DNA from 4 places in the Arthrobacter sp. fls2-241-R2A-172 genome. Region 3 is predicted to be linked to each of the others. Evidence: riboswitches for the same ligand, from Rfam matches in the RefSeq annotation. Region 3 holds a riboswitch; each other region holds the start of a gene.
What was found. Region 3 has a riboswitch for cyclic di-AMP ahead of QRM57_RS06140 (C40 family peptidase). Riboswitches for the same ligand answer to the same signal wherever they lie in the genome.

Region 1 (3,663 bases), on a different contig from region 3:
CTTTGAACACGGCGGTACGGAAACCGGTGAGCACCAGGATCAGCATGGTCAGGCCCGAGAGCACCACAAGGCCCATCATGTCCGGCCATGTCAGGCCCGGGTGCGAGGCGACGGTCACCGCTACGAACGCGTTAACGCCCAGGCCCGTGGCCACGGCGAACGGGTGCTTGGCCCAGGCGCCCATGAGGATGGTCAGGATGCCCGCGACGAATGCCGTGGTGGCCGCGACGGCGGTGAATCCCAGCGACGCTCCGCTGGAATCCTGCCCGGAAAGGATCAGGGGGTTGAGGACCACGATGTAGCTCATGGCGAAGAAGGTTGCGAAGCCGCCTCGGATTTCCCGGGAGTATGTGGAGCCACGCTCGGAAATTTTGAAGTAGCGGTCGATGGCAGAACCTTGTTTAAGCATGAAGGACTCCGGGGATCGAGGGGAGTGTGCCCTCAAATCCTATGCCGTCGGATATGGGCCCCCTGACGATTCGCCTAGTCTGTAAGGAAGCCAACACTAGGAGAAACCGCCCCATGCGCACCATCCGCCCGCTTCTGGCCGCCGTCGTTGCCGCCCTGGCCTTCGCATCCGCTTTGCTGTTTTCCGCGGGCCCGGCCTCCGCGCACGACGTCGCCGAATCCACAGCGCCGGCCAACGGCTCCAGCGTGGCAGCTGTCCCGGCGTCGGTCTCCATCACGTTCAACAACCGGCCGCTGGCCATCGGATCGGGCGTTACGGTCACTGCGGGTGGCGAAAACTGGGCGGATGGGCCCGTCGAAATCATCGACAACCAGGCGGTCCAGAAGATCCGAGAAGGCGCGCCGGCCGGCGAATACACCGTGGTCTGGAGGGTCGTTAGCTCCGACTCGCACCCCATCGAGGGCACCTTCACGTTCAAGGCCGCTGCTGGAAGCACGACGGCGACGAGCGGCACCGCGGGCGCCGCGCCGTCGTCGTCAGCACCTTCCAATACGGTCCCGACGGCGGGAACTGCCGCACCCGGAACGGCCACCAGCACCCCGGCCGCGGACGCATCGCAACCCTTCCCGTGGAGCATCGTGGGACTGGCCGTGGTTGCTATCGGCCTCGTTGTTTATCTCGCCGTTACCGCACGTAAGAAACTTGCAGCCTCGAACGACTCAGATGCGGGCGATTCCGCGGAATAACAGGCTTTTCTACGTAGCTGCGAATATCTCGGATTGGTCACTGCGACACGCCAAAACCCCGGTTCTCGTTACTTAAATGTGACTTCGGCGAGATCATCGCGTACCGTAGTAGCTGTGCCTGTTCCACGTAGCGGGCACTTCCGGCCTGATTGCCTAGCTCTGCCGCAGTCCGGAATCCGTTCGCAGACAAACCTTACGGCAGAGACGGGGAACCCAATTTAGGTCGCTTTCGAGCGTGCCTTGGGGTGAAGTCACGATGCTTCCGCTGAACAGCGGGGGATAGTGGCCGGGTGACTCCCATCCGAATCCGACAGCTAACCTCGCAGGCATCGGGAGAGGCTTTTTCATGTCTTCAAGCATTCTTCGCGGCCGTCGTAAGGCGGACAGCGTACGTCCTAATCCGTTCATCTCCATCTCCAAGGCAGTCGCCAGCAACGCTTCCGGCGCTGGCCGCCAAGCAGCTGTTATCGCAGCGGCTTCGGGCCTTGTCCTGACCGGCTCCATCGCTGCCCACGCAGCCGAGACCCCGGTTCAGCGTGACTCCAGCCCCGCCACGGTCGCCGAGACCGTTTCCGAGGCTCCCACCAAGGTTGTAACCGCCGCAGCTACGGCTACCGTCAACTTCGAGCGCCCTGCTGTTGCTTCCGTAGCAGCTCCGGTCATCGAGAAGCCGGCTCCCGTCGTCGAGGCACCTGTTGCCAAGAAAGCAGCAGTGGCAGCAACTGCACCAGCCGCTCCTGTAGCAAAGGCTGCCGCGTCAGTTGCAGCCGCTCCGGCCGCCGCTGCTCCTGCAGCCGCTGCACCGGCCGTCGGTGGAGTCAACGCCGCCATGGTCGCCTCGGCTTACGCCCAGATCGGCATCATGCAGGACTGCACCGCCATGGTGGAGCGGGCCCTCGGCTCCGCAGGTATCCCCGTTGGTGACCTCGCGCCCATGCAGTTCATGAACTACGGCAAGGTCGTCAGCAGCCCCCAGCCCGGCGACATGATCGTCCAGTCCGGCCACGTTGCAATCTACATCGGCAACGGCCAGGCCATCAGCGGTGGCATCAACGGCAACCAGACGGGTATCCACCCGATCAGCTGGTTGACCGCAACTGGTCCCATCACGTACGTACGCGCAGGCGCATAAGCCTCACGCTTCAGTTCAAAGGCCGGCATCTTCGAAGATTCATTCTTCGAGGGTGCCGGCCTTTGGCGTTAAGAAATGTGCGCAAAAGTTCCAGTGGCGGTGAAGCGGCCGTCCTAGGCGATGGCTACGCCGCTTCCGGCCATGCCGTTGCCTGCCGGTAGGGCCACCCTGGCGGAAATTGCCTGCCCCACAGCTTTGGCCTGCCGAAGGACTTCTTTGGGAGTCGGGGTAATGAGTTCTCCGACGCCTACAAGGTGCATCCCCACGGCACGCATTGCCGCGGCGAAATTCTGGCCGACGGCAATTCCAAGTTCTGCCAGCATCCGGCGCAGCTGGCTCTGGGCGCAGCGCGTCACCACGACGTGGTCGGCCAGCAGGACACCTTGGGCGGTGTGGACCGCCCACTGACGGGGAGTGGATTCGAGGGGGCCGAAAACGATCCTGCCCCGGAGGGTGGCCGATGCGGTGCTTCCGGTGGGGCCGTGCCCTATTTGCTGCGACGGGTCGGAGCCCAGGAAATCCAGGCGAACGGCGCGGGTGGTGCTGCGAACGTCCAATTGATGGTTGGCGGCGTAGTTGCGCAGGTGGCGGAGAATCTCGCTGCGTTCCTGCATGGCGGGATCGGCGATGTCGCAGCGCTGGAGCATTCCAGTGTGGGTCGAAGGCCCGGTGGCTGAGAGCGATCCGAACCCGTCAACGACGATGGAGCCCACCCCGTAGCGGCTAAGCTCGCTGGCAACAGCCAGACCGGAGAGGCCAGCGCCGATGACCACTGTGGTGGTTCGTTCCGTGCCGGAATCAGGCGTGAGTGACACTGCTTGGTTCCTCCTTGACGTGTGTGCCCTGCGGCATCGCGTGGGATCGCGTCCGAGTTCCCCAAGCGGCCGCAAATTAACAGCCGGGGTGTGTCATGAGACACGCTGCCCGGCTATTCGGTGACTCGAACACTACCGAACTTTTTCGGCCATGGGTAGCCTTCCCGGCGTCGTGTTTTTCGTGTCCGCCAGCAGGCCGATCCCGTGTGGTTTGAACTGAGCCCGGACCGTTATGCACATAGCCCGAAGTCGCCTTGATTCGGCACTTCCGACCGAGAATAGTGGGCATTGGAAGGAGAGATTCCAAGATTCTCCTACCCCGGCCATTGACATTTGAAGAGTCAGGGAATCCAGTGCGGAGAACCTCTGGCAGAATAGCCGGAACATCAAGCAGTAGGTGGAGAGGCGGGCCCCATGGACCAGCACGAAGGACACAATGAAGTGCCACGCGATGGCGAGGAATCGGCGGTTGCTCCCGGCGGCATCGTCGTTGGAGTGGACGGATCCGAGCACGGCCAGTGCGCCTTGGTCTGGGCAGCGCGTGAAGCAGAGCGTCGCCAG
Region 2 (3,663 bases), on a different contig from region 3:
GCTTTGCTGGTGGCCATTTGCGGCGCAGTCGGGGTGGTCAGCTACGCCTCGATGGATATGGTCTTCAACAAGCAGCTCGACAGGCAGCTGGAGCAGGCCTCGCTCCGCGCGGACCTATTCGGCAGACCGCCGTCGAGCTTTCCAAACTCCCCGACAGGACGCCCGGACCCGCTGGAGGCCCGCGGTCAGGCGGCCGGCACGCTGAGCGCCCGTATCGACGGCTCAACGGTGCGCAGCTCCGGGTTGATCGACGCGCGGGGCAATCGCGTCTCCTTGTCCGCCGACGATGAGCAGGTCCTGCTCGCGCTGCCGACAGGTGACGGCCCGGTTGACCGTTCGCTGTCCAACGGCGATTACCGGCTTATGGCCGTGAAGACCAATTACGGCGACGTGATCGTCACTGGCCTGCCGCTCGCGGACAAGCAGACCGCAGAGGCTTCGCTGGTCTGGACCATGGTTCTGGTGTCACTGGGCGGCCTGGTGGTGATCGGCCTTGTGGGGACCGTGATCATCCGTCGCACCATGCGGCCCCTGGAGCAGCTTTCCGATGTCGCCACCAAGGTTTCACGGCTGCCTCTCGACGCCGGTGAAGTGGCACTTGCGGTGCGCGTCCCGCCGTCGGCCTCCCATCCCGGGACCGAAGTGGGGAGCGTGGGCCACGCCCTGAACCAGATGCTGAACAACGTCTCCAGCGCGTTGGAGGCCCGTCAGGAGAGCGAGACCAAAGTGAGGCAGTTCGTTGCCGATGCCTCGCACGAGCTCCGGACGCCGCTGACCGCCATCCGTGGCTACACCGAGCTGCTTCGGATGACCGAGACCTTTACGGACGACGGCAGGAAGTCCTTGGCCCGGGTACAAAGCCAGTCCGAACGCATGACTACGCTGGTGGAGGACCTGCTGTTGCTGGCGAGGTTGGACGAGGGCCAGCCGTTGAAGGTCACGGACGTGGACCTGACCCAGTTGGTGGTCGAGACCGTGAGTGACGAAAAAGTCATGGCGCCGGACCACATCTGGCAACTGCAGCTCCCCGGGGAGCCCGTCACCGTACGCGGCGATGCCACGCAATTGCACCAGGTGCTGGCGAACCTGCTCTCGAATGCCCGCAAACACACCGACCCGGGAACAACGGTGGTCACTGGAGTCATGCTCTCCGCGGATGGCAGCGCAGTGGTGACCGTGACCGACAACGGTCCTGGCATACCGCAGGAATTCCAGAGCCGCATCTTCTCCCGTTTTGCCCGTGCCGACGCGGCGAGATCGGGCTCGGAAGGGACCTCGGGGTTGGGCTTGTCGATAGTGGAATCCATCGTTCAAGCGCACGGCGGAAGCGTCGAAGTGACGTCCAGGCCGGGGCGCACCGAGTTCGCCCTGCGGCTGCCTACCGCCACTACCGAACGCCTGCAAAGAATCCGGCAAGACGACTCACCGACTTCGTGATCTCTGTTACCTAAATGTGACTTCTGCGGAAACCTCCTGTACCGTCGAAAGGGTGGGTTGCCCCTAACCGGCCCACATCCGGGATGCGCCGAGCTCTGCCACTTCCCGGAGTCCGATCTTTCACCGAGGCAGAGACGGGGGACCCAGAGTCTCCGGGCCCAGGCATTTTGCCGGCCCTTGGGGTAAAGCCGCAGCGTGATGCGCGGCCGGATGACCTCATCCGAACCCGACAGCTAACTCCGCAGGCGCTGAGAGGTAATCACAAATGTCTGAATTTAACGATCAGACGCGCCCTTCCGCGCGTCACCGCGACCAGAACGACACCCAGTTGACCAAGTCGCAGACCGTCCTCAAAAAGGCCGCCCGTGAGGGCAAGTCCGGCAAGCGCATGCCTGTTGTAGCGGGCGTCATCGCCGCTGCACTGGGCGTTGCATCGCTCGGTACCGCCGCCAACGCAGCCTTGAACCTCCCCGAGGCAAGCCGTGTAGCCGGCACCCAGGCCGCTGCACAGGTCAGCACCAACAAGTCCGCTGAAGTTTCCGCTTCGATGGACGCCGCAGCTGCCAAGGGTGCAGCCGACCGGGCTGCTGCAGACAAGGCCGCCGCCGACAAGGCCGCAGCCGACAAGCTCGCCGCTGATCAGGCCGCTGCCGTGCAGGCTGCCGCCGACAAGGCAGCTGCCGATCAAGCCGCTGCCGAGAAGGCTGCTGCCGACAAGGCCGCTGCTGACGCTGCCGCCGAGCAGGCCGCCGACGCTGCTGCCGCCGCCGCTGCCCAGGCTGCAGCCGCTGCTGCCGCCCCGAAGGCAGTGGACGATCCCGCCGGTGCGAAGGCCTACGCCGCCAGCATCCTTGGCAGCTACGGCTGGGGCGCGGGCGAAATGACCGCCCTGAACACGCTGTGGGAGAAGGAATCAGGATGGCGGACCACTGCCACCAACGCTTCCAGCGGTGCGTACGGTATTGTCCAGTCGCTTCCGGCCGGCAAGATGGCTTCTGCCGGTGCGGACTGGCAGACCAACTACCAGACCCAGATCAAGTGGGGCCTGAACTACATCAAGGAACGCTACGGATCCCCGTCGGCCGCCCTGGCCTTCCACTTGGCCAACAACTGGTACTAAGCCAAGAGCTTTCCCGAAAAGCCGCTCCCGTTCCGGGGGCGGCTTTTCGCGTTCCCGGAACGGGAGACTTACACAGTCGCGTCACAGCTTCCGCCTAAAGCACTCACAATCGGCGGCCTCACTGTGAATGCATGACGCTCATAGATCCCGCCACCAGTGCGCTGCCGAACCCCGCCCATTCGGGGACCTTCGCCGCTCCTGCCTTGCCTTACCGGCAGCCGCGGCGCTTTCCCGTGGACACACGGACCACGGTCCCTGTCCTGGACGTCACCATTCCCGTCCACAACGAAGAGACCGACCTCGAGGAATGCCTGCGCCGCTTGCACGGGCACTTGGTGGAGACGTTCCCGCATACGTTCCGCATCACGGTCGCGGACAATGCGAGCACGGACAACACCTTGAAGATCGCCGAGCGCCTGGCCCGCGAGCTCCCCGAAATCGGCGTCATGCGCTTCGAGGAGAAAGGCCGGGGCAACGCCCTCCGGCAGGTCTGGCTCGCCTCCCCGTCCCCGGTGCTCGCCTACATGGACGTGGACCTCTCCACGGACCTGGCTGCCCTGGCCCCGCTGCTGGCTCCCCTGATTTCCGGCCATTCGGACCTTGCCATCGGGACGCGGCTCTCCCGCAACTCCCGTGTTGTCCGCGGGCCCAAGCGCGAGTTCGTCTCCCGCAGCTACAACGTCCTCCTGCATACGCTCATGGGCGCCCGGTTCTCGGATGCCCAATGCGGTTTCAAGGCCATCCGGGCAGACGTCGCCCACAGGATCCTCCCCCACACCCTGGACAACGCCTGGTTCTTCGACACCGAACTCCTGGTCCTGGCCGAGCGCTGCGGCCTCCGCGTCCATGAAGTCCCCGTCGACTGGACGGACGATCCGAACTCAAGTGTCGACGTCGTACGAACCGCCCTGGCCGACCTCCGCGGAATGGCGCGCCTGACGCGCGACCTCGTCACCGGGCGCATCCCTGTCCCCGAACTGCGCGCGGCCTTGGCCCGCGGCCCATTGCCGGCGTCGTCGCGAACATCGGAATCGACCCCACGAGCCAGCCTGTTCGGGCAACTGGTGCGCTTTGCGGTGATCGGCGCGGCGTCCACAGTGGCCTAC
Region 3 (3,663 bases):
AGCGGTACACACCGGCTGCCCTGGCCAAGGACGCGGTACGGTGGAGATTACGCAAGGAAACTGCGTTCGAGGAGAGCTGAGCTGGATGACGGATCTGATCGATACCACTGAGATGTATCTTCGGACCATTTTGGAGCTTGAAGAAGAGAACATTGTGGCGCTCAGGGCCCGCATCGCCGAGCGCCTGCGGCACTCCGGCCCCACGGTTTCACAAACCATCGGCCGCATGGAGCGCGATGGCCTGGTGATCGTATCCAACGACCGTCACCTTGAACTGACCCAGATGGGCCGCAAGCGCGCCACCGAGGTCATGCGAAAGCACCGTCTCGCGGAGCGGCTCCTTGCCGATGTCATTGGCCTCGACTGGGCGTACGTCCATGACGAAGCGTGCCGTTGGGAACACGTGATGAGTGAGCGGGTTGAACGCCGGCTCTACGAACTCCTTGAACACCCCACCGAGTCGCCTTACGGCAATCCGATTCCAGGACTCGAAGCCCTGGGCGGCCTGCCGACGCAGACCATTCCGCGGCTCGACATCAACCTGCTGCAGGCCATGGATGGCTACGCCGCCGATTCCCGCGTGGTGGTCAGCCGGCTTGCCGAGCCCATCCAGGTGGAGCCCGAACTCCTCACCCAACTGGACGAAGGCGGAATCCGTCCCGGGGCAGCGGTGTCATTGGAACGCGTCGGCGAGTACATTTCTGTCCGGGTTCCCGGCATCGAGGGAGCGCTTGAGCTTCCACCGGAAGTTGCGGCCCACGTGTTCGTCTCCCTGGGCTGACCTCCCTTCGGGGCGCCGCATCCTCGGGTATGCCGTGTCAAACCTCACTTTTGTGCCCCGCGGGACAATGTGACCTGCGGTTTTCCGGGATTGATGATAAGGGCGTGCGTCGTCCTGTTGATAACGAATTTATTACTGCAGGCTTTAATCGCCTATAGTTATCTACTAGCGCCGATACCAAAGCGTTACCTGATCCGGAGCCGAGCTCTGCCAGCGGATCAGGTGTGCCATCCACCACTGGCAGAGGCGGGGGAACCACAAGCGGCTGTCTAAAGAAGCAGCCTTGGGGTGAAGTCCGCAGCAGAAGTGCCCATTTACGCAAGTCCCTCCTGGGATACCTGTGTGCCATGAGCGCTTCGTGCGGACCGGGTCTTTGAACTCTCTGACCCGAATCCGACAGCTAACTTCGCAGGCTTTCCAGAGAGGAACAGAGTTTGACATCGCAGAACGTCAGGGGTCGTCGCCGCGCCACCGGCCCCGCTGTTGAGCTGCGGCCAGCCCGCGCAACAATGGAGGTCCGGCCCCGTGACACTGAGCGCCAAGTCCGCCGCCGTAAGAGCCCATTGCGCCAGGTTGCCGATTTCGCCGCAGCCAGTGGTGTCGGCCAGAAAGCCGGAGTAGCCCTCGCTGCCACCGGCTTGGCGCTGACTGTCGGACTGCCGGCCACAAGCCCCGTGATGGCAACGTCGGAGTCGGGCCAGTCCGAGTCCGCCCTCGCCGTTTCCGGCGGCAGCCAGCCAGAGGTTTCCGCGGCCGCATCGGCAAAAATCGACTTTAGCCGCGCCGCCGTCGCAACCGCAGCTGACCCCGACGGCAAGCTGAAGCAATTGCTCAGCGCCCAGTCGGTCGGCAGCATCCAGCGCGCCTCGTCCGTAGGCACGCTTGCCAGCCCCTTGGACAGCCTGGTCACGGCCTCGCCGTTCGGCTACCGGGTCAGCCCCCTCACGGGCGGCACGGGAGACTTCCACCGCGGCCAGGACTTCGTTGCCCAGTGCGGCACCGCGGTGCATGCGGCTGCCACGGGCAAGGTCACTTTCGCCGGATGGCACGAGTATGGCGGAGGCAACCGCGTGGTAGTGGACCACGGCAACGGCCTCGAGACCACCTATAACCACCTGTCGTCCTTCAACGTCAAGGTCGGGCAGACCGTCACCCGTGGCGATACCGTCGCGTTGAGCGGCACCACGGGCGCTTCCACCGGCTGCCACCTCCACTTCGAGGTCCAGGTCAACGGAGAAGTTGTAGACCCCATGGGCTGGCTCTAAGCCAGTTGATGGTCGCCTCTCGCATTTTGCGACACCCCGTGACCTGAATGTGACATTCGCGTTCAACTGTTGTACCGTACAAAGCGCATCGGCTTTTTAGGGGGCCGATGCACTTGAGTGGATTGCCTAGCTCTGCCACCACTCAAGGTCCGTTCGCATAAATCGTCTGGCAGGGGCGGGGGAACCACTTTTGGTCTTCGATAGAAGGCCTTGGGGTTAAGTCGCAAAAGCTTCCTTGAAGCAACGCGGCCGGATGACTCCCATCCGAATCCGACAGCTCACCTCGCAGGCATTGGGAGAGGCTACCTACGTGTCATCACGCACTACCCCTGCGCGCCACCGCGCTGAAACGGTTCGTACGAACCCCTTGAACACTCTTTCCAAGGCTGTTTCGTCCAACGCCGGTTCGGTTGGCCGTCAGGCCGTCGTCCTGGCAGCAGCTTCGGGCCTTGTCCTGACCGCCGGTCTTCCGGCTACGGCAGCTGATACGGACGTCTCCAAGTCGGAAGCCTCCAGCACCCAGCAGATGGTGGCAACCGCCGTCGTCACCGCAGAGCCAACCGCCACCGTGGCCTTCGAGAGCCCGGTCGTGGCCACCAAGGAAGCCCCCAAGGTTGTCCAGCGTGCATCGCAGGTCACCCAGCGCGCCGCTGGTAGCCAGGACGCCGCAGCAGCAGTCACCGCAAAGTCCTCCGAGGTTACGGACGGTGCTGCAAGCGCTGCTGCTTCGGGCCTCGCCGCCATTGCCTACACCGGTATCGGCCACCCCTACGTATGGGGCGGCACCACCCCCAACGGCTGGGACTGCTCCGGCTTCACCCAGTGGGTCTACGCGCAGGCCGGCATCAGCATTCCCCGCGTCAACGCCTGGACGGCCATGAAGCCCACCAGCAACCCCCAGCCCGGTGACCTCGTCATGCAGAACGGCGGAGCCCACGTCGGCATCTACGTCGGCAACGGCATGATGATCAGCGCACTGAACCCGAGCCAGGGCACTCTCCTGCACTCGGCAGCCTCCACGGGCACCTCTTCCTTCTTCACCCTTCGCTAGAAAACATCCGGTTCGTGGCCGGCCAGCATGCCCCCAAGTGCTGGCCGCCCATTACCCGCGTGTAACCCCACTGCACGCGGATACGAAAAGAGAAAATCATGACCAGTGCAAACAAGGTTGCACGGCATCGCGCTGAGGCCCCCAAGACCAGCTCGCTTGCCATCATCGCCAAGGCTGTCGGCGGCAACGCCGGTACTGTGGGCCGCCAGGCCGCCGTCATCGCAGCGGCTTCCGGTCTGGTCCTGACCAGCGGTGTCGCGGCCAACGCCGCCGAAACCAACGTTGACCGTGAATCCACCGCGACGTCCACCCTCGATGTCCAGGCAGTGGTCCAGTCGACCATCGCTGCGGACTCCACGGTAGCCATTTCCTACGAACGGCCCGTCGTCACCACGGTTGAAGCTCCGGCTCCCGTGGAGAAGAAGGCCCCCGCCAAGGCAGAAGCCAAGGCCACGGAGGGCGCCAACACGGCTGCTTCCACCGGCAACGCGACGCTTGCCGTCAACAGCTCGGCTACGTCTGCCAAGGCTCCGGCAGCTTCCAGCGGCCTCGGTGCAGCTATCGCC
Region 4 (3,663 bases), on a different contig from region 3:
GGGGCTGACCCGTTGAGCGGCGCGATCCGGCTTGAACTGCATGCGGCCCTGAAAGCACACCGCTGGGCACGGCGACCCAGGATCTAGGCGCCCTGTGCTCCCTGTTTCGGGGATCCGAGGACTAGGAACGCCTCAACCGCTGGCAGCTCCAGCGGCCCATCCTTCGCCTGAAGGTGGCGGTCCGGCTGCTGGTGCAGTACCGGCCATGCCATCCGATCGGCGTTGCCGTACGGGGTAGCCGGGTGCTCACTTCACGGCCTTCTTGGCGGCGTCCAGGATCGCGTCGAGGGCGGTCCCAGTGGATTGCGGGTTCGTTCCGGCGGTGGGGTTCCCGGTGGGGCGCGGCTTGGGAGTGGCGGGCGACGTCGGCGTGGGTGTCGGCGCGGGCGTCGGGGTGGTGGTCGGCGTCGGCGTGGTTGTCGGGGCCGGAGACGGTGCCGTGGTGACTGTATCGGCGGGCACATCGGTGGGGGCCGGGGCAGGCTGCGTCGGGACTGCCGCGGAGGCACCCGGCGCTGGGTTAGCCGCCGACGGCGCCGCCGAAGGAACCCAAACCGGGGCCGCAAGCGAGACGTGCGGGGCCGGAACCGACGACGGCGACACTTCAGAAGGTGCCTCGGGGACGGTCGCCGGCTGACCGGCTGCCGATGAGGATGACGCTGTTGGCGCTGCCGACGAGGCCGATGGTGAGGACGCGGTGGAATAGGAAGCCCGAGGCCCGGGCGCAGTCGAGCCCGACTCCCTGTCCCCATGGGCGCTCGCATCCTGGGCGGGGGTTTCATGGCCGAAGAACGGCAGCTCAAGGGCCTGGCCGAGGCCTCCCGCCGTGAGCACCAGTCCTACAGCGCCGGCAACAACGGCCATACGCTGGCTCATCTGCTTGACCGATGCGGCCTTTCGAAGCACGGCTTGGGGTTCGCGGTTGAACGACGACGACGAGCCAAAGCCGGTCCTGGCGGGGACGGGAGTAGGTGCCGGCCCGGCAACGTCGACGATGGGGATGGCTGCCGTGGCGGGCTCCGATGGTGTGGACTGCTGCGTGTCCGGCTTGGGTGCCGGCTTGGCAACGTCGACGATGGGGATGGCTGCAGTGGGAGGGCCCGGTGTGGTCGACCGCGGTGCCGCGGCTTGGGCTGCCCGTACTGCCGGGATCGCGGCGGTGGCCGGTTCTGCGGGTTCGGCTTCAGCCCGGGCTGCCCTTTCCCGCTCCGCTGCACGGGCGGCCGCGCGCGTGGTGGGCCTGGCAGCAGCGGTGGGTTCCGGCGTCGTGCTTGGTGCCTCAGGCGCCGTTGCTGGTTCTGTGGCGGATCCGCTGGCTTCGGCCCGACGGCGTCCGGTTGGCTTGGTGCGCTCGCGTTCGATGAGGGCGCGGCGCGGCTGATCCATGGTTGGGGACATGGTGGTTGCCTCTCAACGCCTTCGAGGTTAGCTGTCGGGTTCGGACGAGGCCGTCCGGCCGCCTCAGCGGCTTCACCCCGAGGGCTTGGAAACAAGCCCGGGAACTGTGGGTCCCCCGCCTCTGCCGCGGGTCTGGCGGATCCCGGATTGCGGCAGAGCTCGGCGTCAATCCGGAAGCGGCCCAGCGGAGATACGGGTCGCCCTACGACGGTACATGAGCCGGAAAGTAAAGTCACATTAATGTAACGGACGGTAGGTCGGGCTAAACCGGAGGCTCCGGGCGCCTACGCTTCGGGGCCGGTGCGGGAGCCGGCAGCTGGTGCTGGATCTCCGAGTACTGCCCCCAACACGGCCAAGATATCCACCGCCTAAGACTAGCTTCGGCGTCCGACGGCAGGGTAGACATTTCCTATGGACCTGCCAGTGATGCCGCCCGTCTCGCCCATGCTTGCCAAATCAGTTCCGGACATCCCCGATGTGGGTCACTACGAGCCGAAGTGGGATGGCTTCCGGACCATCGTTTTCAAGGATGGGGACGAGGTCATCCTGGGCAGCCGCAACGAGAAGCCCATGACGCGCTACTTTCCCGAGCTGGTTGAGGCGCTGAGGAAGAACCTCCCGGAGAAGTGTGTGATCGACGGTGAGATCGTCCTGATCGAGGGCAACAGGTTGGAATTCGAGGTCCTCCAGCAACGGATCCACCCCGCGGACAGCCGGGTCAGGATGCTCGCCGAGAAAACGCCGGCTTCCATGATCGCGTTCGACATCCTGGCCTTGGGCGAGGAAGACCTGATGGGCAAGCCGTTCTCAGAGCGCCGGGCCATCCTGGAATCCGCTCTTGCCAAGGCCGAACCGCCTGTCTACGTCACTCCAGCAGTAACGGATCTCGAGCGGGCCAAGGAATGGTTCGTGCAGTTGGAGGGCGCGGGCCTGGACGGGGTTCTCTCCAAGCCGCTGGATGGAACCTACCAACCCAATAAGCGCGTGATGTTCAAGACCAAGCATGTTCGGACCGCGGACTGTGTGGTGGCCGGGTTCCGCTGGCACAAAACTGCGAAGGTGGTGGGTTCCATGTTGTTGGGGCTCTACGACGACGCCGGTCGGCTGCGCCACGTGGGGGTGGTGGCATCGTTCCCCATGGCCAAGCGGGAAGCACTGGTTGCCGAGCTTGAGCCCTACCAGGTGGATCTCGCTGATCACCCGTGGGGCGAGTGGGCCAAGCAGGACGAGGCTGCCGGTGGTTCTCGGATGCCTGGTGCGCAAAGCAGGTGGAGCGGGGGCAAGGACTTTTCGTTTGTACCACTGCGCCCCGAGCTTGTGATCGAAGTGGCGTACGACTACATGGAGGGCGACAGGTTCCGCCACACCACGCAGTTCCGCCGCTGGAGGCCGGACCGGACTCCGGAGAGCTGCACGTACGCGCAACTGGAGGAGCCTGCCGATTACGATCTCGGGGAGATCCTGAGCCTGCCGTAGAACGTTGCCAGCCCGCTGTTACGTTGTCGGCCCGCAACGTAACAGCGGGGTAGCGACGAAATTACTCTTCGTGTCCCTGGTCGCTGCTCATGCTGCCTTCGGCCGGCGGCGTTTCGCCCGGGGGTACCCCTCCGCCTGGCTCCAATCCCGTGACGTTGCCGTCCAGGGGATCAGGGTTGGCAGAGGCCGCGGGATCGTCGTCCTCGTCCTGGCGCATGTCCGGATCTTCGTGGATGCTGTCCGCATCGGCGGTGGTGTCGAAGGGTCCGGTCGCGCCGCTCACGCCGAAGGTTTGGGGATCGTCTTCCGGGTCATAGCTGGTCATGGTCAAACCCTTTCGTAAGCAGACTTACTATTCGCTTGCCTGGCCAGCCTAGCGTGATCCCGCCGGAGCCAACAAGGGGCACCCAACCCAGGCTCCGGCGTCGTGCCCCAGCGCCTAGCTGTGCTGGGTGGCCTAACTGTGCTGTGTGGTCGCGGCGACGAAGCTGCGGATGGCGTCCCCCACCGCTTGCGGCCGCATATGCTGCGCTACGTGCCCCACTCCGGGAATCTCCACCAAGCGCCCTTGGTCCACGGTTCGGGAGAGCCGGAGCGACCAGTCGGGGCCTGCCACCTGGTCCCGGCTTCCGCGCAGGACCAGCACAGGCACCTTGATGCCGGCCAGCCGCTTTTCGGTGGGATAGCCCATCATCACCGGGAGTTCGGTGAGGTACCAGCGGAGCCCGCAGCGGAAGTAGTCGGAGATGACGATCCAATTGGACGAGGGACTCTCTCGCAGGACGCCGT

Region 1: another riboswitch for cyclic di-AMP. It lies ahead of QRM57_RS00605 (NlpC/P60 family protein); the one in region 3 lies ahead of QRM57_RS06140 (C40 family peptidase).
Region 2: another riboswitch for cyclic di-AMP. It lies ahead of QRM57_RS02320 (aggregation-promoting factor C-terminal-like domain-containing protein); the one in region 3 lies ahead of QRM57_RS06140 (C40 family peptidase).
Region 4: another riboswitch for cyclic di-AMP. It lies ahead of QRM57_RS11570 (hypothetical protein); the one in region 3 lies ahead of QRM57_RS06140 (C40 family peptidase).

What each region holds. Positions count from the first base shown of each region.
Region 1 is NZ_JARVTB010000001.1:115,444-119,106, forward strand. Features, by position in the region: gene QRM57_RS00595 (NCS2 family permease) at 1-409, opposite strand, end outside; gene QRM57_RS00600 (copper resistance CopC family protein) at 523-1,155, shown strand; cyclic di-AMP (ydaO/yuaA leader) riboswitch at 1,330-1,498, shown strand; gene QRM57_RS00605 (NlpC/P60 family protein) at 1,502-2,287, shown strand; gene QRM57_RS00610 (NAD(P)/FAD-dependent oxidoreductase) at 2,401-3,102, opposite strand; gene QRM57_RS00615 (universal stress protein) at 3,517-3,663, shown strand, end outside.
Region 2 is NZ_JARVTB010000001.1:488,939-492,601, reverse strand. Features, by position in the region: gene QRM57_RS02325 (sensor histidine kinase) at 1-1,437, shown strand, start outside; cyclic di-AMP (ydaO/yuaA leader) riboswitch at 1,538-1,697, shown strand; gene QRM57_RS02320 (aggregation-promoting factor C-terminal-like domain-containing protein) at 1,703-2,557, shown strand; gene QRM57_RS02315 (glycosyltransferase) at 2,689-3,663, shown strand, end outside.
Region 3 is NZ_JARVTB010000003.1:122,024-125,686, forward strand. Features, by position in the region: gene QRM57_RS06130 (iron-dependent transcriptional repressor DtxR) at 86-781, shown strand; cyclic di-AMP (ydaO/yuaA leader) riboswitch at 997-1,211, shown strand; gene QRM57_RS06135 (M23 family metallopeptidase) at 1,216-2,046, shown strand; cyclic di-AMP (ydaO/yuaA leader) riboswitch at 2,191-2,352, shown strand; gene QRM57_RS06140 (C40 family peptidase) at 2,357-3,097, shown strand; gene QRM57_RS06145 (NlpC/P60 family protein) at 3,196-3,663, shown strand, end outside.
Region 4 is NZ_JARVTB010000005.1:98,154-101,816, reverse strand. Features, by position in the region: gene QRM57_RS11575 (PucR family transcriptional regulator) at 1-87, shown strand, start outside; gene QRM57_RS11570 (hypothetical protein) at 247-1,398, opposite strand; cyclic di-AMP (ydaO/yuaA leader) riboswitch at 1,401-1,546, opposite strand; gene QRM57_RS11565 (ATP-dependent DNA ligase) at 1,810-2,874, shown strand; gene QRM57_RS11560 (DUF6480 family protein) at 2,936-3,199, opposite strand; gene QRM57_RS11555 (alpha/beta fold hydrolase) at 3,332-3,663, opposite strand, start outside.